One region of the Metabacillus hrfriensis genome, then DNA from elsewhere that is predicted to be linked to it. Evidence: riboswitches for the same ligand, from Rfam matches in the RefSeq annotation. Region 1 holds a riboswitch; each other region holds the start of a gene.
The links. Region 1 has a riboswitch for cobalamin ahead of cobO (cob(I)yrinic acid a,c-diamide adenosyltransferase). Riboswitches for the same ligand answer to the same signal wherever they lie in the genome.
Positions count from the first base shown of each region.

Region 2: another riboswitch for cobalamin. It lies ahead of metE (5-methyltetrahydropteroyltriglutamate--homocysteine S-methyltransferase); the one in region 1 lies ahead of cobO (cob(I)yrinic acid a,c-diamide adenosyltransferase).
Region 3: another riboswitch for cobalamin. It lies ahead of QLQ22_RS13840 (energy-coupling factor ABC transporter permease); the one in region 1 lies ahead of cobO (cob(I)yrinic acid a,c-diamide adenosyltransferase).

Region 1 is NZ_CP126116.1:2,525,273-2,532,856, forward strand. It holds gene QLQ22_RS12610 (FecCD family ABC transporter permease) at 1-516, opposite strand, end outside; gene QLQ22_RS12615 (ABC transporter substrate-binding protein) at 479-1,468, opposite strand; gene cobT (nicotinate-nucleotide--dimethylbenzimidazole phosphoribosyltransferase) at 1,502-2,557, opposite strand; gene QLQ22_RS12625 (cobyric acid synthase) at 2,560-4,092, opposite strand; gene cobO (cob(I)yrinic acid a,c-diamide adenosyltransferase) at 4,076-4,624, opposite strand; cobalamin riboswitch at 4,754-4,937, opposite strand; gene QLQ22_RS12635 (Dph6-related ATP pyrophosphatase) at 5,016-5,693, opposite strand; gene QLQ22_RS12640 (M20 family metallo-hydrolase) at 5,929-7,179, opposite strand; gene QLQ22_RS12645 (hypothetical protein) at 7,411-7,584, shown strand, end outside.
Region 2 is NZ_CP126116.1:2,736,755-2,744,338, forward strand. It holds gene metE (5-methyltetrahydropteroyltriglutamate--homocysteine S-methyltransferase) at 1-2,167, opposite strand, end outside; cobalamin riboswitch at 2,318-2,521, opposite strand; gene QLQ22_RS13640 (GNAT family N-acetyltransferase) at 2,592-3,395, opposite strand; gene QLQ22_RS13645 (ATP-binding protein) at 3,517-4,785, shown strand; gene QLQ22_RS13650 (GNAT family N-acetyltransferase) at 5,069-5,629, shown strand; gene QLQ22_RS13655 (Cof-type HAD-IIB family hydrolase) at 5,667-6,536, opposite strand; gene QLQ22_RS13660 (transcriptional regulator GlcR) at 6,536-7,306, opposite strand; gene QLQ22_RS13665 (IucA/IucC family protein) at 7,479-7,584, opposite strand, start outside.
Region 3 is NZ_CP126116.1:2,778,804-2,786,387, reverse strand. It holds gene QLQ22_RS13875 (SDR family NAD(P)-dependent oxidoreductase) at 1-542, shown strand, start outside; partial or broken gene QLQ22_RS25165 (antibiotic biosynthesis monooxygenase family protein) at 559-869, shown strand; gene QLQ22_RS13865 (helix-turn-helix domain-containing protein) at 1,022-1,843, shown strand; gene QLQ22_RS13860 (DinB family protein) at 1,862-2,320, shown strand; gene QLQ22_RS13855 (energy-coupling factor ABC transporter ATP-binding protein) at 2,405-3,277, opposite strand; gene cbiQ (cobalt ECF transporter T component CbiQ) at 3,270-4,055, opposite strand; gene QLQ22_RS13845 (energy-coupling factor ABC transporter substrate-binding protein) at 4,081-4,356, opposite strand; gene QLQ22_RS13840 (energy-coupling factor ABC transporter permease) at 4,357-5,115, opposite strand; cobalamin riboswitch at 5,263-5,454, opposite strand; cobalamin riboswitch at 5,929-6,117, shown strand; gene QLQ22_RS13835 ((2Fe-2S) ferredoxin domain-containing protein) at 6,244-6,618, shown strand; gene cobJ (precorrin-3B C(17)-methyltransferase) at 6,963-7,584, shown strand, end outside.

The DNA of each region.
Region 1 (7,584 bases):
AATGCCTGCGAGGATAATGGTTTCATTTGTAAGATTTCCGCTTGCCAAATGAGTCAGAGCAAAGACGATGAGCAGCGTGATCATACCAAAGAGAACTGCGATGATCGGCAGTGTGAAACTGCCCAGAATCGTAACTTGAATTTGAAAAAAGATAATGATAACTGCTCCCAGAGAGGCTCCCGATGAAACACCGATTGTATACGGGTCAGCAAGCGGGTTTTGAAGCAGTCCCTGAAAGGCAGCTCCGGCCAGCGACAATGAGGCTCCAACAAAAAAAGCGAGCAAAACTCGTGAGAACCGGATCTCCCAAATAATCATTTCTGTGCTTTTTTCTCCCTGATACAGCTGAAGATGAAACATTTTGCCAGTAATGATGTTTAAAATATCAGGGACGGTAACATTTACCGCCCCTACAAAGACTCCTGATATCATGCTGAAAATCGCAAAGACTGCTGCAAATAAAATGAGAAACTGATGTTTATTTTTTGAAAACATCTGGATAAATGAGTTTTCCAAGCTCTTCAACTCCATCCGCTAAACGGGGTCCAGGACGAGTCACCATGTCGCTGTTTACGTCAAACACTTCCTTTGACTGAACAGCTTTTACTTCCTTCCAGCCGCTTCTGTTTAGAACTTGCTCAGCTGGATTGTCGACGTAGTAGCCATATGTGGTGATGATCACATCCGGATTGCTGCTGACGATTTTCTCTTCGTCCATTTTTACCCAGCCTTCTTCAGATGAAGCTACATTGGACGCACCAATCATTTCAAGCATTTCATTCATAAACGTTCCTTTGCCTGTTGTGTAAATATCAGGCTGTGGAGAGACTTCAATCCAAACTTGTTTTTTTTCTTTGACAGCTTTTGCTTTTTCCTTGATGGCCTTAACTTTTGCATCCATATCTGCAATGATGCTGTCTGCTTTATCTAACGTGCCTGTTGCCTTCCCGACAGTGCGGATGGCTTTGTAAACCTGGTCGAATGAATTTTGGGAGCCGACAATAAACACCTTGATGCCTGCCGCTTCAAACTGTTTGATGATTTCCCCGTGATTTTGGGCATGGTACTCCTGAAGAAAAGCTACATCCGGCTGCAGAGCAATGATTTTCTCTGCATTAAGATCCTGTGCTCCTACTTTTTCCTTTTTTGAAACGGCTTCGGGATAGTTGTCATAATCAGAGACACCGACGATTTCCTTGTCCAATCCAAGTGCAAAAAGCATTTCAGTCGTGCTCGGTAGCAGCGAAACAATTTTCTCAGGTTTTTCCTCCAGCGTTATTTCTTTTCCGGCATCATCTGTGACTGTTACTGGGTAAGCTTCTTCCTTTTTTTCAGCCTGCTGTGTTTGTTCCTTGCTCTTGCTCGCTTGCTGTGTCTGTTCTCCCTGTGTACATCCCGAGAGAATTCCTGCCAGCAAAAGCAGCATTAGGGCAATACGATGAAAATAGGTGCCGAAAGATGTTTTCATTTGTTTTCTCCGCCTTTTATGTAATTGTCTTTTTTATTTTATTGTACGTTCCTTTGATACACCTGCCGTATCAAAGGTTGCCATCCCTTTTACCATTTCAGCGGCTGCTTCAATCAGCGGGTAGACAAGCACAGCTCCGGTACCTTCGCCAAGCCTCATCCCCAGTGACACCAGCGGCTTTTTCCCGAGCAAATTCAATACATGAAGATGTCCCGGTTCAACCGATAAATGCCCGGCAATCATATAATTACGCACATGCCGATTTAATTTTGAAGCAACGAGCGCAGCTGTTGTGCATATAAATCCATCTAAAATAACCGGAATTTTTTTAGATGCTGCGTAAAGCATGGCGCCTGTCATCGCTCCGATTTCAAAACCGCCTACCTTAGAAAGAACATCGATCGGGTCATTGGCGTCAGGCTTCAGCTTATTTAGAGCTTTTTTAATAACCTCGGCTTTATAAGCAACCTGCTTCGACTCAATTCCTGTTCCTCTTCCCGTGATATCCTCAGGCTTTAACACGCTCAGGGCGGCTGCAATGGCACTGCTTGATGTTGTATTGCCAATGCCCATTTCTCCTAGGATCAGGAGCCTTGCGCCATTTTTTATCATAGCTTCAGCCCTTTCCATTCCCAATTCCAGTGAACGGATTGCTTCCTTTCTTGTCATGGCAGGTTCAACCGCGAAATTTTTTGTTCCATAGCCGATCTTTTCAGAACGGACTCCCGGAATATCTGTTTTCACTCCTGCATCTACGATTTCCAGTAACCCATTTATCCGTTTTGTAAAAACGTTTATGGCTGCCCCTCCGCTCAGAAAATTGTTTACCATCTGAGCAGTCACCTCTTGAGGATAGGCAGAGACCCCTTCCTCTGCTACTCCGTGGTCTGCGGCAAAGACGATTACACCCGGGGGAAATACTTCAGGTTTTACATCAGTTGTGATTTCTGAAAGCTGCACAGCAATTTTTTCTATTTCACCAAGGCTGTTCATTGGCTTTGTTAAGGAATGTATGTAGGCTAAAGCTTCAATCCCTTTTTGTTTACTGACAGGCTCTATCGCATCTATCTGCTGATAAATATCAATCATTTCTATTTCACCTCCTTATAAAAAAACGTTTTCATTGCTGAATATATCTTTTTCATTTGAATAGAGCCTTTAACGTGGGCAGCAAGTCTGTCGTATTCGCTTTCTTTAAAAGCACGAAAGCGGAGCGAGCGCTCAATCGGCTTCAGGCCTTTTTTCTGACGGAGCTTATTCAAATAAAGCCATCTGAATTCATCGTTATGAAAAACATCATGCAAGTACGTGCCGAACACCTGGCCATCTCGAGCGGTACAGCCTTCCTCTGTTCCGGAGAGGACTGAAAAAGGTTCTGCTTTCCTTGTTGATGCTGTTTGTCCCATATGGATCTCATACCCTGATAAAGAAATTCTGCCAAAATCTTTTAGTGAGCAATAGCCCTCAGAGCGGATGGTTTTCTTTTCGGATAAGATGGTTGTATTTACAGGGAAAATACCAAGTCCACCAAGTTCCTGATGATCTGATTCAACGCCGTTTGGATCCATCAGCTTTTCGCCGAGCATTTGATAGCCTCCGCAAATGCCTGCTAGTTGAGTTCCTTTTTCATAAGCAGATCTTATTTTGTCAAAGAGTCCTGTTTGCTTAAGAAACAGCAGGTCTTCAGCTGTGTTTTTGGTTCCAGGCAAAATGATGAGATCAGGATTTCCAAAATGCACAGCTTTTTTAACAAAACGGATATTCACATCAGGCTCCAGTCTTAACGGATCGATATCTGTAAAGTTGGATAATCTCGGATATGAAAGAACAGCTACGTCAAGTTCTGCATCGTGATTGGTACCATTTGAATACTGGCTTAAAACAAGGGAATCTTCCCCATCTATTTCAAGGTCAGGCAAAAATGGAACAACTCCAAGTACCGGCAGCCCCGTATATTCTTCAAACCAGTCCAATCCCGGCTGAAGCAGTGAAAGGTCCCCTCTGAATTTATTGATGATGACACCTATAATCCGCTTCCGGTCACACTCGCTAATGAGCTGAAGGGTCCCGACCAGACTGGCGAAAACGCCTCCTTTGTCAATATCTCCGATTAAAATCACTGGAGCTTCTGCAATTGCTGCTACTCTCATATTGACAAGCTCTCGGTCATTTAAATTAACCTCTGCAGGAGAACCTGCTCCTTCTATCACAATGACCTCGTATTTGTCCGACAGTTTCATCAGCGATTCTTTAATCGCCTCAAGACCTAACTGGAAAAAGTCCTCTCTGTACTCGGATGCCTTCATATTTGCATAGGGCTTCCCGTGAAAAACGACCTGAGACTCCATATCTTTTGAAGGTTTAATTAGGATCGGATTCATATCAGTTGTGGCTTCAATTCCGGCAGCTTCGGCCTGAATTCCCTGAGCTCTGCCTATTTCCTTGCCATCACTGGTAATGTAAGAATTCAGAGCCATATTTTGTGATTTAAAAGGCGCTGTTCGATAGCCGTCCTCTCGAAATATCCGGCATAGTGCCGTAACGAGCATGCTTTTTCCAGCGTCTGAATGTGTACCCTGAATCATCAGTTTTAATGATTTTGGCTCATTAGTATTCAATTCCATAGATGGCATCTACACCTTCTTCGTAGTAGTGCTTTTCCACATTGATAACAGACACAAGGTCAGCGATTTCCTTTATTTCATCCTTTGCATCTCTTCCTGTCAAAACAATATGAACATGATTTGGGCGGTTTTGAATCGTATGTATGACATCCTCAATAGGCAGCACGTCATCGATCGGAAACGTATGAATAGCAAGCGCATTATTGATTTCATCAAGAATGACGACATCATACTCTCCGCTCAAAATCTTTTCCTTGGCGATTTGCCAGGCTGATTTTAAAGCTTTCCGGTGCACATCTGGTGTTTTAGTCCAAGTGAATCCTGCTCCAAGCTGATGGATTTCAGCACCGTTGAGTTTTTCAAGCACGTTTTTTTCACCGTAGGTTCTCTCTGGTGATTTTATAAACTGCAGGATGGATACTTTCATACCTCTTCCAATCGCACGGACAGCAAGACCTATGGATGCTGTTGTTTTTCCTTTGCCATTACCCGTATAAACAAGCAATCTTCCTTTTTGATCTTTCCCTGTCATTCACTCATCTCCTCTTTTCGTCTTTAAACATAAAAAAGACCTTGAACTGAATGGAAGTCAGTCAAGGCCTTTAATAAGCAAAGTCATACACACTAAGGGTACCTGACTTATTCTTCCCACCGAAAAACAAGCAATCAATCATTAAAAGCAGGTCTCCTGGCTTTGCGCTTCATTTTCTATTGAACCTTCCCAACTTGAAAAGTCAGTGGCGTTTCAACTGAATCTGCGCTTACAGTAGCGGGGGCTGCACCGGATTCTGACCGGTTTCCCTATTATCCTGATCTCATCAGGCACTTTTAAAGAAATCATATTTTTTGTTCATTGTAATCTATAAATCTGGAAATGTCATCAACTTCTTTTTTGTATCTGAAAATGAACTCATTAAGTCAGGCTATTTCTCGATTAGGCTTAAATCCTCCAGCTCCAGGCGAGTTGTTGTTTCCATTTGAATTCTCTCGCCAAATTGCAGTTTGATCAGTTTTTTAAATAGCGGCCCATCATACACAAAGGTATGATACTCTCCTGCCTCACCCATTGGGCATATCGGTGTGGACTTCATTCTTTCTATTAGCTGCTGATCAATTTCATGGCCGAGCCATGTGTCATCAAGCACATTATCCTGAGTTCTGATGATGACTGCTTTGTATCCGCTATCTGCAAAATCTTGAAGGGCTTGCGCAGCTTCATCCTTCTTCATCCATAACGGATACAGTGCTTCTAAGCCAGCTGAGTCTGCCGTATTTTCTCCCCAGCTGCGGTGTTCATCAAGATATAAATCTCCGAAAGCTGCGCTAGTAAGTTGATATTTATTCTTCAAATCTTTAAGTGAGTCTATAAAACTTTGAGTATATCCCTTAAATGTGCATCTAATAAAATGCACAGGAATACCTAAGGCTTCGCTTTGTTTTAGTATTGCTTCCATTTTCTCGCCATGTCCGAACGTCCTCTCTAGCTCAATAGGTACAGTGGTTATAAGACATGCAATTTCATGACCTTGGCCAATGAGCTTATGCAGTGCCATACAGCCATCTTTGCCGCCGCTCCATGATAGAGCAATTTTTTTCTTCATTTCGATACACCGCTTTCAATCTTTTTTATGTATTCTTTGTCTGTCTTTTTCCATTTTGATTATGATTCATAAGGAATCTTAAGTCAAAAGAAATTGCCGCCTCATTTGACAAGGATGTATTAAAATACATCAAGTTGCTTCTTAAGGTCGCTATTTTTCTATCAAAAAACACCAAAATGAATAATTATCCACTTTGGCGCTCTTTATATAGCTTTACCATTACTATTTTCATTATTTAATCTAAAGCCATTTTCATAGCCGTTCTGTATAATAGCTCCGTTCCAATTGAGATATCCTCCATCGTTGAATACTCTTTAGGATTATGGCTGATACCGTCTTTACAGCGGACAAAGATCATCCCATACTCACATTCGTACGACATCGCTAATGAATCATGAAAAGGTCCGCTCATCAATTCAATCGGATTCAGTCCGATATGTGAACTCTCATTTTTCATTATCTTCATGATTCTTTCAGAGCAATACCGCGGTTCACTATTTGTATCTTCTGAAATGGTATAAGTTAATCCATGCAGTTCAGAAATTGTGTGGATTTTTTTTCTTAGCAGATTTTCAATAAAATCGCGTCTTTCAATCTCAATATCTCTTAAATCGATTGTAAAGCTGACTTTTTCCGGAATGATATTTCGCGAGTCTGGGAAGATTTTCATGCTTCCAACTGTACCGACTGTAGGCGCAGTGACATCCTCGCTTGTTAATTCATTAAGGGCAACAACAATTTTTGCAGCTCCTACAAGCGCATCCTGCCTCATATGCATGGGAACAGATCCTGCGTGTCCTGCAAAGCCCTCAAGTTCTACCGTCAGCCATAATGGTCCTGATATTCCTGTAACGATTCCAACAGGTGTATCTTTTGCTTCAAGAATCGGCCCTTGTTCAATGTGGAGCTCTATAAATGCGGAAATGCCTCCAGAAGGATATTCTGAGTCCTTAAATTTTTCGGGATCACATCCAAATTCAATCAATGCCTCTTTTCGAGTGATTCCACTTTTATCTGTCCGGTCTAACTCCCCTTCTTCCAGTTTGCCGAGGATCCCCCTTACTCCAAACAACCCTTTATTAAAACGGCAGCCCTCTTCATCACAAAATGCGACGATTTCAATTGGCATATTGGGAGTAATATTCAGCTCTTTCAATGTTTGAGCGGCCTCCAGTGCACCTAAAACACCGATTACACCGTCAAATCTGCCTGCATACGGCTGTGAATCAATATGTGAACCAATCATTAATACGGGAGCTTCAGGATTCCTTCCTTCAAGCCGTCCGATTAAATTTCCAAAGTGATCAATTCTTGCTGTTAATCCTGCTTCTTCCATCCAGCCTTTTACTGTTTCGACTGCTTCTTTGTCTTCTGGAGACAGGGCAAGCCTGCAAACTCCGGTCTCACTGATTTTTCCTATCTGTGCAAGGGCATTTATTCTTTCTTCAAGCCGTGCTTTGTTTATTGTCAGAGTTTTATCAGCCAAAAATATTCCTCCTTAATAATTAGTAGAATATTCTGTATTAATAGTATAGGAAAAATCCTCTTATTACATGTTTCGTTATGTAAAAAGAAAAATGATGAAATGTTACATATTGTCCAGCAGGGTCTTTCGCTTGTTCTCTTTCATTAATTCATCAGCTTCGTTGTGCTTTTCTTTCCATACCTATAAAATAGTATATATAATCTAAATGACCACTGGAGGTTCCTTTCAGCTATGAAAGCAAGATATGAACTGAACAATATGAATTTGACACTCAGCAATGTCACATTACGTGATTCTGTAGATAGCTATGTTCTTTTGAAAGCTGCAGATGAAAATAACAATGAAGTAACGATTAAGCTCTCACACCATCAGGCAGAATTTCTTGAAGCAGAATTTAAAGACTTA
Region 2 (7,584 bases), 210 kb from region 1:
GATTGACCCAAAAAAGTTCCGGATCTAAAACCTGCAGGGCTCTTTTAATATTCATAACGAGCTCTTTTTCTGCAGGGACCCTTGGGCTGTGAATATCGTATATGCCTAATCCAATCCCTTTCTCATATGAATATTTCTCAAATGAATGGATGAGTTCACCATGACTTCTTGAAGTTTCAATTGAAATGACATCTGCATCTAATGCATCAATCGCTTCGATAATATCTTCAAAATTCGAATAGCACATATGTGTATGAATTTGTGTATCCGGCTGGACGGAAGCTGTAGACCGCTTAAATGCCGTCACCGTATCTTTTATATACTTATCCCATTTCTCCGATTTAAGCGGCAGGCCTTCCCGGAGTGCCGGCTCATCTACTTGTATCATCGCAATACCAGCTTGTTCAAGTGCCTCAACTTCTTTTCGGATGCAGAGTGATAATTGATTAAGGACACTTGATTTCGGGAGATCATTTCGAACAAATGACCAGTTTAAAATCGTGACAGGACCTGTCAGCATCCCTTTTACAGGTTTTTCAGAAAGACTTTGAGCAAAAACGGTTTCTTTTACTGTCATTGGCTCTTCAAGTAAAACATCTCCATATATAACTGGCGGTCTGACGCAGCGCGAGCCATAGGATTGCACCCAGCCAAAAGTCGTAATTGCTATACCTGATAATTTTTCTCCAAAGAACTCCACCATGTCCGTCCTTTCAAATTCTCCATGCACCAGAACGTCCAGCTCAAGATTTTCCTGAATTTCAATCCATTTTCTTATTTCTTCTTCTATATAAATACTGTATTGCTTTTCAGTCAGTTCGCCTTTTTTCCATTTAAGGCGCTGTGCCCGAACCTCTTTTGTTTGCGGAAAGCTGCCGATTGTTGTTGTTGGCAGCAATGGAAGGCTGAACCGTTTGTTTTGCTGTTTTCTCCGCAGACCAGCTTCCGCTCTCTCTGTTGAAAAGGAATCCAGCTGATTCATCGCATCCTGAACAGCACTTTGGTTTCTCAGCTTTGATGATGATAACTGATCAGTAGCTGAATCATATTCTTTAAGCACCTCTGCTTCAGTTTCAAAGTTAATAAAATTCGTTAATACACTCAGTTCGTAAAGCTTCTCATCCGCAAAAGATAAGGCATCTTTTACAAGAGGATCTAACTGCTGTTCATTTTCTGCAGTCACCGGCACATGAATTAGACTGCATGAAGGCTGAAGAATCAGCCGGTCCCGGTCAACAGCTTCCAAAATAGTGTGGACAAGCTTCACGGTCTTTTGCAGACTTGCCTTCCACACATTACGTCCATCAATGACCCCTGCAGCCAGAACTTTGTCCTTTGGAAATCCTGCCGTTTTCAACTTTCTAAGCGATACACCGCTGTCATGAACAAAATCGAGTCCAATGCCATCAACGGGGAGGCTGACCAGATCCTCGTATTGTTCAACACTTTCAAAATAAGTTTGAATCAGCAGCTTTGTATTTTCCATCTCTCTTCTGATTGTTCCGTAAATTTCTTTAGCTTTTGAAAATAATGCACCATTTGCATTCGATGTCACAAACACCGGTTCATCAATCTGTATCCACTCAGCGCCGGCATCTGCAAGCTCCTGAAGCACCTGAACGTATAAAGGAATTAATTTCTGAATTACTTGGTCTTTATTTTCGCCTTTTGATAAAGCAACTAAGGTAAGCGGACCGACAATAACAGGCTTACCGTTTATGCCGAGCTCTTCTTTTGCTTCAAGATAAAGATGCAAAAGCCGGTTTTCGGTCAGTCTTGGCTCTGCCTGACCCAGTTCCGGTACAATATAATGATAATTCGTGTTAAACCATTTTGTCATTTCAGCCGCCACTTGCTCACTGCTGCCTCTTGCAATATTAAAGTAGGTCTGGAGGGAATTTGCATCTTGAGTCCGGAACCTCTCCGGAAGAAGACCAAACATAATAGCTGTATCCAGTATATGATCATAATAGGTGAAGTCACCAATCGGGATTAGATCAATTCCTTTGTCCAACTGCTTCTGCAAATGTGAAAGCCTGATCTCTTTCATCTTCTGTTCAAATTGCTGTTCAGTTAAATCGCCTTTCCAGAATGATTCTAACGTCTTTTTCCACTCTCTTTTTTCTCCGATTCTCGGATAACCTAAGTTTGAATTCTTAATGCTCATTGCCTCTCCCCCGTTTCTTATCGTTTCTCAACTTTCGGTGCATGAAAAAAACTCTCTTGAAAGAAGAGAGTTTGATGGACTAAGCTAACTTGAGTTGAGACACAAGACCGGTTTCAACATATCGCATCACCCTCCCTATTCCGCGTAGGCATGAAGTGCATACGATAGGCAGGTCTCCTGACTCAGGTTCATTGTATTCTATTCCCTTCCCATTTTTCATTAGAAAAACAGTGGACTTTTATAGAATTCTCCCCATTACAGTGGCGCGACCGCGTCGGATTTTCACCGAGCTTCCCTTTTAAGCTAATACAGAAATGTACTCTTGTAATTAGCACCTATCGCTTGTAAAAATATTAAATTTTTAAAATTCATTAACAATTGTTTCTAAGCATAGCTGAAGTTTCGTTTTCATGCAAGCATAATATTAAGAGTGTGCTGAGATTCCAAGGACTTTCCATTTTGCAGCCTCATAAAATCCAAGCTGTTTATATAGCTTTCCTGCATCTGGATTATTATAAAATAAATAAATGGCCTTTTCTTCATTTGCAAGCTTCTGGCATATGGCACGAATCACTTCAGAAGCATATCCTTTCCGACGATGAACCGGCGGTGTAGCTACACCAACTATAATGGCAGTGCGGGAGCTTTCAATAAACACTCCTGCGGTTGAAACCATTGTTCCTTCTACTGCCTTGTAGAATACATTCAGCTTTCCTGATTCTATGTTTTGAAAGTGATCATTTGCAAAAAAGTCTTCATTTGGTCCAATCATTTTATACTCATCGACATTCATGAACAAATCGTATAGTTTTCGGCATTCTTCAAGACTAGTAATCATTTTAACACCCTTGCTTGCCTGAAAATCTTTGCTTCCTTCATATCTGAGCATGAACGAATCACTTTCAAGATCCATTTGAAAGTGACATTTAAACTCTTCGACCAATTCTTTTTTTCCGACAATTTTCCTGATGCCGGTTTCCCGTATGATCAATGCAAATTCTGCTAATGGGAAATTAATATCGGGGCTGTAGTAATAAATTTTTTCAGGATAAATCATTAAAATGGCGTTCAAATGCGTATTCAGATAACCTCCGTAAACCATCATATGTTCTTCGGTCAAGTCCTCAATGATTAGGGCATTCAATTCCAAATCGGTCCGCAAAAATTCTGCTGCCAGATCGTATTCTTTTTTAACCATTAACTTAATTTGCATTTGTTGTTTGCTCATTACTTTTCTCCTGACAAAAAAATTTAAAGTCTTTTAGAATATTCTAACATTCACTAGTAAATTTGATATATATTTTAATAGTGAAGTTTTTTAATACTTTTGCGGATAAGGTGAGAACTGCATGGGAATGAAGGATGTTTTACTGAATTTTTTACTCGTTTTTTCCCCGCTGTTGATTATACAGCTGTTATATATGAGAAAAGAAACGAATAAAAAAAGAAATAAGTGGCTTTTTGCTATTTTGCCGGCACTTGCGATTATTTTAAGCATGCTGTACCCGTTTATGATTGAGGATGATTTTTTCTTTGACTTCAGGCGAATACCTTTTGTAATGGGACTGTTGTACGGAGGATATCCACTTGGATTCTTTTTATTTGCCGTTACCGCTGTGACCCGGCTGCTTATTGGGGGAAACGGCATCTATCCGACTATTGTGATGGCTGGCATTCTTGTTCTTTTCGTGCCAATGCTTTCATCCTATTATTTAAAAAGCAGACTCAGAAAGAAATTAATTCTTGTTGCAGCCATCGTGCTGACGTCTTTGATTTTTTCAATCCTTCACATTGAAATGATTTATGGAGCTTTTTTTCAACTGGAATCTTATATTGAACTTATTATCCTCCATATATTTGCAGCTGTCATAGGAACGATTCTTTTTGAAACAATTGTCCAAAACTTTTATTTGCTGAAACGTGTGATTAAAGCAGAAAAACTTGAAGTGGTCAGTCACTTAGCGGCAAGCATATCACATGAAGTCCGCAATCCGCTGACGACGACAAAAGGCTTTCTGCAGCTGCTTCGAGAAGAAGATATCAGCCAGGAAAAAAAGGAAGAATACATAGAAATTTCGTTAAACGAGTTAGATCGAGCGACTAACATTATCAAAGATTATCTGACATTTGCAAGACCTGAAGCTGAAAATAATCATCCAATTGAGATCCATACTGAACTCAGGAACTGCATCAACGTCATGTCACCTCTTGCACAAATGGAAAATGTGCAGTTTAATGAAAACTTCAGTTCTGATGACATCTTAGTTCTTGGAGATCCTTTAAAGCTTAAGCAATCACTGATAAATATTCTTAAAAATGGTATAGAATCTTATTCTTCTGGCGGTATAATAGAAATTTCAACTATAAAGGAAGACGCTCATATCAAAATCGTGATATCTGACTATGGTAAAGGAATGACGGATGATCAGGTTCTGAGGCTTGGGGAACCCTATTTCTCTACTAAATCGAATGGAACCGGCCTTGGTATGATGGTATCTTTCAGCATTATTAAAGCAATGAACGGCCATATTTATGTGAAAAGCCAGCCTGGTGCCGGTACATCATTTACAATTTTTCTGCCTATCTATTTGAAACTGAGCGTTAGCCAGCAGTACTGACTCCCTGCAAACAGGCCCGGGGTAAAATGTACAGTCAATCTGAATTCCTGGTGCTGAGAGTGATTGATTCGGCCGGCAGCAATTCTATTTTTGCAGAGAATGTGTTGAATGAGTTTTTTAGAGTAAGTGCTGCGGTTTCTTTCTGCATATTCGGATTAAAAGCTCATTATCTCGTTTCATACCATTCTCCTAAGACGATTAGTACAACCTAATCATTTAAAGATAGAAAAATAATACAGCTGAATCAAATTTTCAGGTCATAAAAAAGAGAGAGGGATATTCGTTGGCCAACTATTATACAAAATCAGTCCGACTGATCATCCGCCCTTATCAGGCATCTGATTATCAAACATGGCTTTCAGCATATATAAACAGGTGGCCTAAACAGCACAAATACGACGAAGGCAGACTTGATATGAGTGTTTGCACGGAAGAGTGGTTTGCTGCGTTCACCGGCAAACATCAACAGCTCATCAATGAAGACAAAGCATATGTTTTCGGTGTATTCAGGTTAGCAGATGGAAAGCATGTCGGATATGTCGATTTCTCAACATTGCTCCGTGATGATTTTCAATGGGCCCGCATGGGTTATACCATTCATAATCAATTCTGGAGAATGGGTTACGGAAAAGAAGCTGTTAAAGCGGCCATCGGTCTTGCGTTTGATCAATTGAACTATCACCGTATTGAGGCGCACATCAATCTTGATAACCACCCATCTGTAAAGCTGGCCGAAAGTGTGGGGATGGAGTTTGAGTGCCTGCGCAAAGGGTTTCTTTATGAAAATAACGAATGGACAGATCATCTTGTTTATTTTATAAATAATGATCATTTCATGGCATAGAAAAGGCCGGTCTCAAAGTTGAGACCGGCCTTTTCTTTCACACTTGCTGCTTCGCATCCATCATCCGTTTAATCGCAAGCTCTACCCCGTCTTGATCATTTGTAAGAGTAATATCCTTGCAGATGGCTTTAATTTCTGGGCGGGCATTCCCCATTGCAATACTTTTTCCTGCTATTTCAAGCATCGATTTGTCATTCATGCTGTCACCGATGGCTGCAGTGTCAATCAGTTCAAAGCCAAGATGGGCAGACAGTTTTTGAAGAGCAATCCCTTTAGATGCAAGCTTATGCTCAATTTCAAAGTTGTGTGCAGCTGATGTAACCAAAGTGATATTATCTATGTCTTTAAATTTCTCCCAGCCTGCATCAAGCTTTTCCTGATGAAAAGAAAAAGCGAGAATATTATAGATATCCAAAGTTTGATTTAGAATGTCCTTATACGATTCAACGAACTTAAAACCTGTCTGGCTGTATTGTTTTGCAGCAGCCTGCAGAAGCAGAGCGCGGTCCGCATCCGGATTTGCACTTTCGACCCGGTCAATCTCAATATTTATTAGCTCTCTTCCGCTTTGAGGAGTATAGATGGCATCGCAGCCAAACACCTCATAGTAGTAATGATTCTGTTCCAAAAATTGAAGCGCAGCAGCTGCTGTTTCATTTTCCATTGGCTGTGAATGAAATAATACCCCCTCAGGATTATGAATCGTAGCTCCATTTGCAGCTATAATCCATGTTTTTACACCTGTATCCTTAAAAATTTCTACTACATCAAAATGTGCTCTGCCAGTAGCAACTACCACTTCTATGCCCTCTTTTTGAGCAGATTTAATTGCTTTCAAATTTTCTGCGCTGATTTTATTTGCACTGTTTAATAGCGTTCCATCAAGATCTATTGCGATTAATTTGATCATTCCATTTCCTCCTCTGCCACAAGCAATTCCACATTATGTTTATCAAGCAAGTCTCTGAATGCTTTATCCGGTTCTTTATCTGTTATAAGCAAATCGATTTCGTGAAGTTCTGCATAAAGGAAAAAATCAGTAACTCCGAGCTTTGAATGATCAGCAAGTGCGATAACTTGATTTGCCTGGCTGATCATTTTCCGCTTAACCATTCCATCTTCTTCATGAGCGATGGACAGCCCTCTCTCAGAAATGCCAACAACCCCAATAAACACTTTATCAACCTGATATTTTGATAGTTTTTCCACCACTGATGATCCATATAAAAAACGATGCTCCTTTTGAAGTTCTCCCCCAAGAAGATGAATATGAATGCCAGGCTTTGTTGATAAAATATCGGCCTGATTAATGGAATTCGTAATAATGGCTGCATTTTTAACATCTATAAATTCTGCACAAGCCTGAACAGTAGTGGAGGCGTCTAAAATGATTCTGTCTCCTTCCCGGATCAGACTGGCAGCTTTTTTGCCGATTAATTCTTTTTCATAAGACACCGTTTGCAGGCGGTTTTGATAGTCTTTGATTTCGGTGTGCGAGCTTGGCAAAATGGCCCCGCCTCTTGTTCTAATAATCAGTTTTTGTTCTTCAAGCTTTACGAGATCACGCCTGGCAGTATCTTTGGATACATCATAAAGCGAACATATTTGATCTGCCGTAATTCGTTTGTTTTCTTTTAAATAGTCAAGAATAGAGATTAAGCGTTCTTCTTGGTACAAAATGCCCACCTAACTTTCAGAAATGTTTCTACAATAACATGGAATATAAGTTGTTATAAGTGATTATAATCGATATTCACTTACTATTCAAGTTTTTATAATGATATGTAAGTATTTTATGCCGGTTTATAAGTATTATGCATAAAAAAAGAAGAGACCGCTTTGGCCTCTTCTATACAATGACTCTTTCTTCGATTGCTAACGGGTTTCTCACTTTTCCAAACTCTGAAGCATGCGGCCGGTCATCTCCGTCTCCGTATCCATACTCAATCATCCGA
Region 3 (7,584 bases), 250 kb from region 1:
TTGAGCAAATAAAAGAGATCAATCCAGCCATAGATATTTTAATCAATAATGCCGGAATGAATATTCGGTCTAAAGCATTTGATGTAACAGAGGAAGAATGGGAAACGATTATGAATACAAATTTGAAATCTGCTTTTTTTATGTCACAGAAAGCGGGAGAGCTGATGAAACAACAGGGAAATGGCGGCAGAATCATTAATATTTCTTCCGTTGCAGGACATACTGCCTTGCGTACAGGTGTCGTCTATGCCCAGACAAAAGCGGCGATGATTCAAATGACAAAAGTATTGGCTTTTGAATGGGGGCAGCATAATATTGCCGTTAACTCTGTTGGTCCATGGTATTTTGAAACACCTCTTACCGAAAAAATATTGAGCGACGAAAAATATGTATCTGACATTTTAGCTGTCACCCCGTTAAAAAGAATTGGCCAGCTGCCTGAACTTGTCGGACCAGCTGTATTTTTGGGATCTGATGCTGCAAGTTACATTACAGGCCAAACGTTATTTGTTGATGGCGGCATGACCATACAAGGTTTTTAGAAAGGAGTTATAAACTTTGGATACATATGCAGTTATTTTCACATCACAGCGATCGGATAAGGATGCTGCCGGTTATGAAAAAATGGCTGAATCCATGGAAGAAGCTGCCAAAAAAACAGCCTGGTTTTCTTCACATGGGAGAGTGTGAGAGGGCCCGATGGATTCGGAATCACCATTTCCTATTGGCATTCTCTTGATGCCATAAAAGAATGGAAGCAGCACACCCAGCATCTGAGTGCGCAGAAAGCTGGAAAAGAAAAATGGTACTCAGATTATAAAGTGGAAATTTGTAAAATCGAGAAAGAATACTCCATGCAAAAAGAGTAATTATTAAAATCCTGATAAGCAAAAAATGCCGAAAAACGCATGAATACATAGGATGATGACTTTATTTTAGAACCTTTGTCGACTTGCAGGAATCCTCTTATGTCCGCCTCGAATGATATAGCAACAAAAAATTAGAAAAGGCGGGGTTTTAAGTGGGGAAAACATTAAATATTTCAAAGGTTGCTTCATTGCTTGGGGAATCTTCTTATATTTTAAAAATGTGGGAACTGGAATTCTCAGCATTTCTGGAAATCGAGAGGGATCATAAAAATGCACGTGTGTATTCACCGGAAAATATTGAGGTGCTTCGTAAAATTAAGCACTTAAAAGACAGTCAGCTTGACCACGAAACAATTATCCAAATGCTGAACATGAACGGGAAATCTGAGGCTGCTGCAGCAAAGGCTGATACTGATATGGAACTTTCAGCAAAGAAAAATATAAAAGTTGCGCTTGAGGAAATCTTTAACTTAATCGAAGAAAAAGGGAAACAGGATATGTCTATTTTGGAGCTGAAAATGGATCAGCTGGAGCTGACGCTGATTGATGAAATGAAGAGAACGGTCAAGCAGGAGCTTGATGTGCATTCCAAAACTCAGCTGAGTGCAGCAAAAGGACAATTCTCGGCGCTTCATAATAAGCTCAATGAACAATCTAAAGTTCAGCTGAGTACTGCAAAGGGACAATTTTCAGCCCTTCATAATAAGCTTAATGAACAATCTAAAGTTCAGCTGAGTGCTGCAAAAGGACAATTCTCCGCGCTTCATGATAAGCTTGATGTGATCCATGAAACGTCAAGCAATGAAAGGAATATGTATCAAGAAGAAATCAGATACGAACGGGAGCTTGCCAAAAAGCATATTGAAATTCGCGAGCAAAAGTTTCTTGCGTTTGTTCAGCAGCATCAAAAATCGAGAGATGAACGCAAATACGGTCTTTCTATGCTGAAGCAGTTCATGGGATTTGCTAAATAACTTGCCGGAGGCCATTTAATGAATTCAAAATTAATCAACCATTTTCTATCACACCGAGCTGTAACACTGGAATTAATATCAAAAATGCAGCATGATAACCCTGAATTTAAACCTGCAGAAACATCCATGACGACAGAAAAACTGATTACGCACATGCTGACTTCGATGTACAAATTTACAGCTGTAGTGAAAGCAGGAAATGCACAGCCGCTCATGCAGGAAGCTGAAATAACGGAAACGAACCTGCTGAAACTTGCGGAACTCTATACGGAACAAACGGTGCAGATCCTTGAATCGTTAACAGAGGAAGAGTTAAATCAAGTCATTGATTTAACAGATGTATTCGGATTCAAAATTCCAGGGACCGCTCTAATTAAAATGGGAATTGAGCATGAAGTAAATCATAAAGGAAATCTATTTGTTTATGCTCGCTTGCTTGGACATACAGAACTGCCGATGTATATTAAGAAAAATTAAAGAAAAGCATTCGATGTCCTTGAACATCGAATGCTTTTTAATTAAATAAAGGTAAATCAGACCTATTAACGTGACCCTGTCAAATTAGCATTTATTTAATGTACTCATTATTTCAACTAACTCTTTTTTGGATTTAGGATAATTTTTGTGTGAAAGAATTTTTGTTTCAGCAAGGTTTTCAAAAATCTCCATTACCCAAGGCTTTTCTAAATGACTTTGTTGGATTGCTTCTGCATTTTGAAATACTTCTGCAGGAGAACCATGCGCAATAATCTTTCCGTTATTTAAGATAATGACTTCATCGGCCCATTCATAAGCAAGATCAACATTATGAGTAGATAGTAATATCGTACGGTTTTTATTGTTCCAGTTTTGCAATAACTCCATAATTTTCATAGAATAATAGGGATCAAGTCCTGCAGTTGGCTCGTCCAATATCATTAACTCTGGATTCATTGCAATAATTCCTGCAAATGCAACCCGTTTCTTCTGACCAATACTTAAAAAATGAGGTGGTTTATCTTTTAAAGTTTCCGTTTCAGTTAAAACCATTGCCTCGTTAACTGTTTTTTCTAGCTCTTCAGGATTTAGCCCTAAATTCTTAGGGCCAAATTTAATATCTTCATAAACACTTGATGAAAAAAGCTGTGTCTCAGGATTTTGAAAGACGATTCCTGCCTGTTTACGAATTTGCCGGATCTCTTTGCGTGTATATGTTATTTTTTTATCTTTAAATTTAATGGAACCGGCCGTTGGTTTTAAAATTCCATTAAGAAGCAAGAATAATGTTGATTTTCCAGCTCCATTATTGCCTATTAAGGCAATCTTTTTCCCATGTTCAATGGAAAATGAAATATCTTTTAATGCAATAGTTCCATCTGGATATTTATATGTAACATTTTCAAATGAAAGAATTGGTGATCTCACTGGTGTAGCCCCTTTTACATTTTCATTCAATAATCTGTGTTATAAAGGTTATTGCCAAAAGTGCTGCAATGGAAACAGTAATTCCTGCGCAGTGAAATCGATTATACGTCACATTCAATTCCACTTCATACAAACCCTCATCTCCGCCGCGGCTGTCTATTGCTATTTGCAATTCTCTGGCAGAACGTATCGATTTAATAAAGAGACTAACGATAAGTTGTGCGATAGAAGTGATCCAAACTCTATAACTTTGATAACCAAGCCTGCTGGATTGGGAAAGATAGATTTCATGCATCTTATCCAACAGTACAAAGATAAAACGATAAGTCAATCCCACTAATTCTATAAAAAGAGTCGGCAGGTTTACTTTTTTTAATACCCATATCAACTGGGGAAGAGTTGTTGTCAAAATCAGGAAGTACAAACAGCTCACACTTGCTAAGGCAGTTGCAGCGAGATGATAGGCCTGATTGATGCTATATGGGCTAACATATAGTTGCCATGATCCCATTTGAATACTCCATATTGCATTTATTCTTTCACCATTCGCAGGAGCAATTGAAACTAAAATGGCAATTATGCTGGAAAACAGAAAAAAAGAAGGAAACAGAAGAAGCTTTATATAATGATAAAAAGGTATTTTCGCACCAAAAACAATACCTACACTCATCAAAATAAATGTTAGACAAGCAATACATATATTCTTTGTAATGATCGTAAATAGTAAATAAGCAAAAGCAAACCCAACTTTCTCAACTGGATGAACATCTTTTAATGCACTAGTATAAGCATAATCATCGATTTTCAACATTAGGATCCCTTGTTTCTGCCATTTATTTAGAGGAATATTTTTTCCTGGCCCGGCCAAATCCGATTACATAACCAATGACAATCGCACCAGCAGCAGCCTGTAAAGAAAATAGTAAACTTTCAATTTCACCGCTTGGCGGCTCCCAAATTGTACTGAACCAAGGCTCATAAGCAGGTGCAATTTCCTCAATTAATTCTTCTGCTTGACCGTCAGCCCCGCCAAATTCAGCATCTTTTTGGAGATATAAAGGAATAATTGCCAGCACAATAACGAATAAAAACAAAATGAAATTTTTCATTTACCTAACCTCCTTAACAGCAGGCAGTTGATTTAATTCGGGCATATTATATTTTTGTAGCAAATTCATAACAATAACCGTTAATAATCCTTCACTAATTGCTAACGGAATTTGAGTAAAGGCAAAGATGGCTGCAAATTTTGAAAAAGATGCTGTAAATCCGCCCACTTCAGCTGGAAATGCTAGAGCTAATTGGACTGCAGTAACTAAGTATGTACCTAAATCTCCCAGCATAGCTGCCAGAAAAACAGCAACCGCAAACGATATCTTCCCTTTAATGCTGATCTTAAAGATTGCATATGCTAACAACGGACCTGCGACTGCCATCGAAAAAGCATTTGCACCTAAGGTTGTCAAACCGCCGTGCGCTAATAACAATGACTGAAATAATAGCACGATCGTACCCAATACACTCATTGCTGCAGGTCCAAACAATATGGCTCCTAAACCTGCTCCAGTTGGGTGAGAGCAACTGCCTGTTACTGAGGGAATCTTTAAGGCAGATAATACAAACGCAAAAGCAGCAGACAGGCCAAGCATTGTTTTCAATTCAGGGTTTTCTTTAAGCTTCTTACGTATAGAACGCAAGCCGGCAAGTATGAAGGGAAGTGTTGCAGCCCACCAAAAAACCGCCCAGCCAAAAGGCAAAAAACCTTCCATGATATGCATAGCATAAGCATCTTCGTACGAATTCAGCCAAAAATAACTTGTTAATCCCAGCACCATGATTAGTGACACCTGCCATGATTTTTTATTCATCTTCAATCTCCCTTAAAATTAGTAGCGTTCAAATAAAAAAAGCATTTAAACCCACTAGAGTTTAAATGCTTACAAGACAATTGTCAGCCCGTCACACAGACACAGCAATATCCTTTCGCACACACCTCCCTATTTCCCGTAGGTCACATTATGTTCTTTATACAGGCAGGTCTCCTGACTCATCTTCATTGTTTCCTGCGTCTTCCCGCTTTTTATAAAAAGCAGTGACAATATGCAGGTCACTCAGACTTACAGTGGCGGGAACCGTGTCGGACTTACACCGAGCTTCCCTTTTAAGCTATACATTCTCAATGTACAGCACCTGTTAAGATTGATTAATTTGTCTATACCTTACTATAAGGTTTAGCAGTTGTCTATTTATTTTTCTATGATTTAGCATGATCAAAAGAGGTATTTATGTCCTTTTTTATCCAACTATATGCATAAATAGGTTTCATATTTTTATAATAAATGTTTTTTCATACACGAGAAGGATCTTAATATATCTAATTCTGTCTCGATCATTAATTTTAGGAGTGTCCACCTCAACTCACAGAATAATAATGTAGAGGCGCTGAGTTTCATAAATTTAGTATTAAAGTTTCTTTTGCTTCGGGGGAATGGTGAAACGAATAGCAGGGGAAATGGCTTATTTTAATGTGATTTAGCGCTTCCGTTTTATCCGCCAAAATAATTGGACGGATTTTTTTGTTGTCCGATTTTTTAAAAAGTAGTTTGCTAATTTCTGAATTCTTGTTTAATATGAATATCGAAATAGACAAATTTATGAAATAATAACATTAAGAATAATAATTAAATAATTAAAAGATAGGTTCAAAAATCTTACCAAGATTTTGATTAAAAGGGAAGTACGGTGAAAAGCCGTCGCGGTACCCGCCACTGTAATGGGGAGCTTATTGCAAATGTCACTGATAATATTCGGGAAGACGCAATAAAGCAATGAACCTTAGTCAGGAGACCTGCCTATCTTTTACGCATACCCACGGGCTTATGGGTAGATGTGTAGTAGAAAATGCTATGTTCTTTTGCTATGTATTTTTTGTGCACCTCTATCTATATAGGGGTGCATTTTTATTTTTCAAAAAATAATGGACTGGAAGTGCTAAAATGACAACTTGGAATTTGAGGGAAACGAAACATCATGTATTAATTTGCAATGGCAGCAGCTGTATGAGGAAAGGAGGCGAGGAGGTTACGCAGGCGATTAGGGAGGAAGTCACAAATATGAATCTTGATACCTTGATACATACGACACGAACCCGCTGTAACGGAAGATGCAAGGATGCTTGTGTTGTAATTGTGTATCCTGAAGGAACATGGTACAAGGCGATTACTCCGGAAATTGGAAGTGAAATCGTACAGAAACATTTGGCTGGAAAAGAAATTTTAGAAGAAGCCGTTATTTACAAATATGATCAACAAGGTTTTGCTGCTCCGGAAAACACAGAGTGTGTAGCCGGAATATCCAAACCAATAAAATAAAGCCGTTAATTTGTCATCCTTTGAGATTCCTGAATAGCAGCATGAATTTGATGGGGAATTAGCATAGATAGAGTATCAGGTATACCTTGGGAACTTATGCTGGATAAAAAATTCTCAAACAACTTTACATAAACGGGTACTCGTTGTTGGTTCACTTATTATTTTTAAAATTTTTCGTCAACACGAAGAACAAATCAATTGAAAAAAGGTTATGAATCCGGAATTGTCCTGCTGCGGCAAGAATGCCATTTATTTCTGGATGATCGAAACTGATTAATCTTGGAAACGTTTAGTTTAGAGTCAGGCAGTTTATGTTGGCTGATAGTTTGAAAGGAGGAGCAAACGTGCGGGGAAAGTTACTTGTAATTGGTTTTGGACCTGGAAGTTTTGAACATATGACAAATAGAGCTCAGGAAGCCATACAAGAGAGCGATTATATCATTGGTTATAAAACATATGTTGAGTTAATAGAAAATCTCTTGACCGATCAGAAAATTATTAGTACAGGAATGTCCGAGGAAGTAAGTCGTGCTCAAGCGGCTGTCCGTCTTGCTGAAGAAGGATATAAAGTTGCAGTCATTTCCAGTGGTGATGCAGGTGTTTATGGGATGGCAGGCCTGGTCTATGAAGTATTAATTGATAAAGGGTGGAAAGAAGAAACAGGTGTAAGTGTCGAGGTAATCCCTGGTATATCGGCCATTAATTCCTGTGCTTCTCTTCTTGGTGCACCAATCATGCATGATGCATGCACGATTAGTTTAAGTGATCATTTAACTCCATGGGATCTAATTGAAAAACGAATTGAAGCGGCCGCACAAGCTGATTTTGTTGTAGCTCTGTATAACCCAAAGAGTGGACGCCGCACAAGACAAATTCAAGAGGCACAAAGGATATTATTACAATATCGATCACCCGATACACCAGTTGGGCTGGTGAAGAGTGCATATCGTGAGAGCGAAAAGATTG